2 regions of the Streptomyces tuirus genome follow, and region 1 is predicted to be linked to the other one. Evidence: riboswitches for the same ligand, from Rfam matches in the RefSeq annotation. Region 1 holds a riboswitch; the other holds the start of a gene.

Region 1 (3,202 bases):
GCACTCCCCTTGCGCCTGCGGGTCGCTGCCGAGCAGGGTGCGCAGCAGCGGGTGGGCGCAGAACAGCCCGTCCCGCACGCCGATGCCGTACTCGGCGGACAGGGCCGCGGCGAAGTGGGAGCTGTTCCAGCCCTCGACGACGAAGGAGAGCACCCCGACCCGCGGCGCCTCGTCACCGAAGAGGGAAAGGAACCGCACCTCGGGGACGTCGGCCAGTCCGTCGCGCACCGCGCGGACCAGGTGCTGCTCACGGGCGACGAGGGTGTCGAATCCGGCCTCGGTCAGCGCCTTGCAGGCCGACGCGAGGGCGTAGGCGCCGATGACGTTGGGCGACCCGGCCTCGTGGCGGGCGGCGCTGTCGTGCCACTCGACGTCCACGCCCCCGTCCTCCCGCCGGCCGACCTTGCGGCTGGCGCCGCCGCCCGCGAGGTACGGCTCGGCCGCGCGCAGCCAGTCGGCCCGCCCGGCCAGGACACCCGAGCCGAAGGGCGCGTACAGCTTGTGCCCGGAGAAGGCGACCCAGTCGACGTCGAGGTCTGCGACGGACACCTGGTGGTGCGGGGCCAGCTGCGCGGCGTCCAGCACGATGCGCGCGCCGTGGGCGTGCGCGGCCTCCGTGAGCTCCTGTACGGGCCACAGCTCACCGGTGACGTTCGAGGCGCCGGTGACGCACACGAGGGCCGGTCCGTGGCCCGCCTCGTTCGGCACAGTGCGGTCGGCGAGGGCGCGCTCCAGGGTCTCGACGGCCTCGCGGGGACTGCGCGGGGCGTCGAGGTAGGTGACCCGGGCGCCGCGCCACGGCAGCAGCGAGGCGTGGTGCTCGGTCTCGAAGACGTAGACCCGGCAGTCGGCGGGGAGCGCGGCGGCGAGGAGGTTGAGGGAGTCGGTGGTCGACCGGGTGAACACGACCTGGTCGCCCTCGCGGCAGTCGAGGAACTCCGCGACGGTCCGGCGGGCGTTCTCGAACAGGTCGGTGGAGAGCTGGGAGAGGTACCCGGCGCCGCGGTGGACGCTGCCGTAGTACGGCGCGTAGGCGGCGACGTCGTCCCAGACCCGCTGGAGCGCCGGGGCGCTGGCGGCGTAGTCGAGGGCGGCGTAGGTGACCTCGCCGCCGGTCACGAGCGGCACGGTGACATCCCGGCCCAGAACGGGCAGCGGGGCACAAACGGACGGGGCGGCGGCAAGGGTGGAGACAGACATGGCGGAACTCCCGTGAAGGCAGATGGAATCCACCCGCGAGCCGGTACGGCTGCAAGCGGGGGTGAAGGAAAGAGGGATGCGGAGGCGGGGCTCTGCGGCCCTATCGCATTCGCTGATTCACGGGAGAGCTCCTCGACGACCAGGACCCCTGGCCCCACACTTTTCAAAAGCGTGCGAGGGGTCCGCGCTTGCCGCAGACCTCGCTGCCTGCGGCCCGGTCTTCACCCGGGGCACCCCGCCACGGACGGAGGGTTGCCGGACAGTCGGCCGGGGCCTCATGACTGTCACTCATGACCTGCTCAGAAACGTACGCGAAAAGATCGGCGCCCCGCAACCCGAGTCCGGATCGCGGGACGCCGTACGGGCGGGTTCCTACTTGTTGCTGGCGGCCACCCAGCGCTCCAGCGTGCGCTTCGCCGCGCCCGAGTCGATCGACTCGGCCGCCTTCGCCATCCCGGCGCGGATCTGCTCGGCCAGCGGCGCTTCCGTCGGCTCCAGGGCCACCAGGGCCGCAGCCGAGTTCAGCACCACCGCGTCCCGCACCGGCCCCGTCTCCCCGTCCAGGAGCCGCCGCGCGACCTCGGCGTTGTAGGAGGCGTCCGCGCCGCGCAGCGCCTCCACGGGGACCAGTTCCAGGCCCACGTCGCGAGGGTCGAAGGCCTCCTCGGTCACCTCGCCGCCCCGGACGATCCAGACCCGGGAGGTGGCCGTGGTGGTCAGCTCGTCCAGGCCGTCGTCGCCCCGGAAGACCAGGGAGGAGTTGCCGCGCTCGGCGAAGACGCCCGCGACGATCGGTGCCATGCGCGGATCCGCCACACCGACGGCCTGGGCGCGGACCCGGGCCGGGTTGGTGAGCGGGCCGAGGGCGTTGAACACCGTGCGGATGCCCAACTGGCCGCGGGCGGCGCCCGCGTGCCGCAGCGCCGGGTGGAACTTCACCGCGAAGCAGAAGGTGATCCCGGCCTCCTCGGCGACCTCCGGGACCCGGCGCAGGGGCAGCTCCAGGTTGACGCCGAGCTTCTCCAGCACGTCGGAGGCCCCGGACGCGGAGGACGCGGCGCGGTTGCCGTGCTTGACGACCTTCGCGCCGGTGCCGGCGACGACGATCGAGGACATCGTGGAGATGTTGACCGTCTTCGCGCCGTCACCGCCCGTGCCGACGATGTCGACCGTCGCCCCGGGCACCTCGATGACGTTGGCGTGCTCGTACATCGTGCGGACGAGGCCGTTGATCTCCTCGACGGTCTCGCCCTTGGCGCGCAGGGCGACGACGAACCCGGCGATCTGCGCGTCGGTCGCCTCGCCGCGCATGATCCGGTCCATCGCCCAGGCAGTGTCGTCCGCGCTCAGGTGCCTGCCGTCCAGCAGGCCGTTCAGCAGCAGGGGCCAGGAGCGGCCCGCCGCGGTGTCGCCTCCAGCGGGGGTCACAGCGCTCATAAGCCGCTCCAGGGTCAGGCGTCCCGCACTGCGGGACGAGAGTCTCAACGGGTCCACCCTATCCAGCCGCGAACACGGCGAAGGGCCCCGTCCGGCTGGGCCCCCTGCTCTTTCGAGCTCGGGGGGCGGACGGGGCCCTTCTGTGGCGTGGCGAAGCAGTGATCAGTGGTGGCCGTGGCCGCTCGTGATCTCCCGGTACTCCTCGGCGGTGGGCTTCGGGATCTGGGCACCCTCGCCGAAGTAAGCGTCGCTGAGCTTGGCGCGCAGCTTCTCGGTGCCCTTCACCTTGCGCTCGACACCGTTCTCGTCGACCGTCGGGCCGATCTCGGCCGGCTTGTACTGCTCGTGCGCCGTGAGCGTGTACATCTGCTCCTGGCTGAGCGGCTCGTGCACCTCGATGAACTCACCGTGCGGCAGGCGCTTGATGATGCCCGACTCGCGGCCGTGCAGCACCTTCTCCTTGTCCCGGCGCTGCAGGCCGAGGCAGATGCGCTTGGTGACGACGAAGGCGATGACCGGTCCGAGGAAGAACCCGATCCGGACGAACCAGGTGACCGAGTTGATC
Region 2 (3,202 bases), 1.5 Mb from region 1:
CCCGCCACCGCCCCGTTTGGCCTCCAGCGAACCGTCCTCGCCCACCGTGTACGAGACGGGACCCCGGTTGGAGGCCACCAGCACCTGTGCAGCACCGTTCGTCGAAGCCATAAGCCTCAACCTAGCCCGGGCCCCGGACGCTCAAACGTGCGGATCTGACCCGTCCGGCCGAAAACCGTCCCGGTCAGGCCGCTCTCCGCGCCTGGTACTCGGCGATGTCCACCATCGGCGGACGCTCCTCGGTGTCCACGGAGTACGTCCGCGGCTCGAAGCCGTCCTCCCCGCGCTCGAACTGCGTCAGGGCCGGCCGGATCAGATGCCCGCGGGCGAGCCGCAGCTGGGCCGTGCGGTAGATCGCGGCGGCCATCCGGCCCAGCGCCTGCCCGTCCTGGTGGCGGTGCCTGCGCACCCCCACGTCCACCTGGGCGAGGGCGTCCAGGCCCGCCAGGTGCAGGGCGTCGACCAGCATGCCCAGCTCCACGCCGTACCCGACGGGGAACGGCAGCTGCTCCAGCAGGGAGCGGCGGGCCGCGTACTCGCCGCCGAGCGGCTGCACGAAGCCGGCCAGCTGCGGCCAGTGCATGTTGAGCAGCGGGCGCGCCATCAGTTCCGTGACCCGGCCGCCCTGCCCGGAGGCCCCGGCCAGCGGGCGGTCGTACATGGCCTTCACCAGGTCCACGTCCGGCTCGGTGAGCAGCGGGCCCACGATCCCGGAGACGAAGTCGGACGAGAAGTCCTTGAGGTCGGCGTCGACGAAGCAGACGATGTCCCCGCGGGTGACCAGGAGCGAGCGCCACAGCACCTCGCCCTTGCCGGGCACGGCGGGCAGGCGCGGGAGTATCTCGTCCCGGTGCACCACCCGCGCGCCCGCGGCGGCGGCCACCTCGGACGTGCGGTCGGTGGACCCGGAGTCGACGACGACCAGTTCGTCGACGAGCGGCACCTGCCGCATCAGGTCGTGGCGGATGACGGAGACGATGTCCCCGACCGTCGCCTCCTCGTTGAGAGCGGGCAGTACGACGCTGACCGTCTGGCCCGTGCGCTGCTTCGCGGCGAGGATCCGGTGGAGCGGGCGCTCGTTCGCGGACCAGGAACGGGTGCTCAGCCAGCGCTCGACTTCTTCCAGCACCGTGGCGGCTCCTTAGCGTTCTCTCGGCGGGACGGAATGTGACGCGTCTCGCGGTTCGGACGACTATCTCAACTGTCCTGGTCGTCGGTTACAGTCTTGAACAGCGCGGGTGACCATCGCATGTCCGGGGTCGGCCGTCGTTTACAACCACATACAGCTCATCCAGAGGGGCAGAGGGAAACGGCCCGATGAAGCCCCGGCAACCCTCCAGTCGGTACTCGTAGGTCACTGTCGACCGCCAGCGCGAGGCTCCCGGCTCGGGAAGGTGCCAAATCCGTCTCACGGCGAGATGCGTCGTGAGGAAGATGAGGAGAAAGGGCCTCGCCTCACATGGCTGCGCAGACTGTTGCAAGCACCACCGAATCCACCGTAGACCTCGGCCCCGCCGCCGCGCTGAGCTGCCGCGAATGCGGTCACCGCGTGCCCCTCGGCCCGGTCTTCGCGTGCGAGGAGTGTTTCGGCCCGCTGGAGATCGCCTACGACTTCTCGGCCTACGAAACCGAAGAGCTCCGCAAGCGCATCGAAGCGGGACCCGCGAACATCTGGCGCTACGCCCCGCTGCTGCCGGTCCCGGCCGACGTCGCGGACAAGCCGAACATCAACCCCGGCTGGACCAAGCTCGTCAAGGCCGACAACCTCGCGCGCGAGCTGGGCGTCGACGCCGGCAAGCTGTTCGTGAAGGACGACTCCGGCAACCCGACGCACTCCTTCAAGGACCGCGTCGTCGCCCAGGCCCTGGAGGCCGCCCGCGCCTTCGGCTTCACCACGCTCTCCTGCTCCTCCACCGGCAACCTCGCCGGTGCGGTGGGCGCCGCCGCCGCCCGCGCCGGCTTCCGTTCCTGTGTGTTCATCCCGCACGACCTGGAGCAGGGCAAGGTCGTCATGGCCGCGGTCTACGGCGGCGAGCTCGTCGGCATCGAGGGCAACTACGACGACGTGAACCGCTTCTGCTCCGAGCTCATCGGCGACCCGGCCGGTGAGGGCTGGGGCTTCGTCAACGTCAACCTCCGGCCGTACTACGCGGAGGGCTCCAAGACCCTCGCGTACGAGATCTGCGAGCAGCTCGGCTGGCAGCTGCCGGACCAGCTCGTGGTGCCGATCGCCTCCGGCTCGCAGCTGACGAAGATCGACAAGGGTCTTCAGGAGCTGATCAAGCTCGGTCTCGTCGAGGACAAGCCGTACAAGATCTTCGGTGCGCAGGCCGAGGGCTGCTCGCCGGTGTCCGTCGCCTACAAGGCCGGGCACGACGTCGTCCGCCCGCAGAAGCCGAACACCATCGCCAAGTCGCTCGCCATCGGCAACCCGGCGGACGGGCCCTACGTGCTGGACATCGCGCGGCGGACCGGCGGTGCGGTGGAGGACGTGAACGACGAGCAGGTCGTCGACGCGATCAAGGTCCTTGCCCGGACCGAGGGGATCTTTGCGGAGACCGCCGGTGGTGTGACGGTGGGTGTCACCAAGAAGCTGCTGGAGAACGGGCTGCTGGATCCGTCCAAGACCACGGTGGTGCTCAACACGGGGGACGGTCTCAAGACGCTGGATGCGGTGGCGGGCACGGGTCTGACGGCGACCATTCGTCCCAGCCTCGAGTCTTTCCGTGAGGCCGGGCTCGTCTGAGCGTCGTTGTTTGCTGCGGGCCTGTGGGGGCTGGTCGCGCCCGCGCGGCGGAGCCGCAAATCGACACAGCCCCGCGCCCCTAGAAGCAGGTGCGTCACCCAACCCGGAGGTTGCAAGTCATGAGCGTCACCGTCCGCATCCCCACCATCCTGCGTACCTACACCGGCGGGCAGGCTGAGGTGTCCGCCGATGGTGGGACCCTCGGCGAGGTCATCGCCGACCTGGAGAAGAACCACACCGGGATCGCCGCCCGGGTGCTGGACGACCAGGGCAAGCTGCGTCGGTTCGTCAACGTGTACGTCAACGACGACGATGTGCGGTTCGAGCAGGGGCTGGAGACGGCCACGCCGGACGGTGCCGGTGTGTCGATCATTCCCGCCGTCGCCGGCGGCTGAACCGGTCGGGCGGCCTGTTATTACCTTCGGTAACGGCCGTCACTGAGAGTTCATCGAATTG

What was found. Region 1 has a riboswitch for S-adenosylmethionine ahead of IGS69_RS08810 (aminotransferase class V-fold PLP-dependent enzyme). Riboswitches for the same ligand answer to the same signal wherever they lie in the genome.
Region 2: another riboswitch for S-adenosylmethionine. It lies ahead of thrC (threonine synthase); the one in region 1 lies ahead of IGS69_RS08810 (aminotransferase class V-fold PLP-dependent enzyme).

What each region holds. Positions count from the first base shown of each region.
Region 1 is NZ_AP023439.1:1,899,400-1,902,601, forward strand. It holds gene IGS69_RS08810 (aminotransferase class V-fold PLP-dependent enzyme) at 1-1,200, opposite strand, end outside; SAM riboswitch class IV at 1,380-1,496, opposite strand; gene trpD (anthranilate phosphoribosyltransferase) at 1,573-2,637, opposite strand; gene qcrB (cytochrome bc1 complex cytochrome b subunit) at 2,800-3,202, opposite strand, start outside.
Region 2 is NZ_AP023439.1:3,373,325-3,376,526, reverse strand. It holds gene IGS69_RS15370 (alpha,alpha-trehalose-phosphate synthase (UDP-forming)) at 1-111, opposite strand, end outside; gene IGS69_RS15365 (glucosyl-3-phosphoglycerate synthase) at 185-1,129, opposite strand; SAM riboswitch class I at 1,285-1,441, shown strand; gene thrC (threonine synthase) at 1,460-2,746, shown strand; gene IGS69_RS15355 (MoaD/ThiS family protein) at 2,866-3,141, shown strand.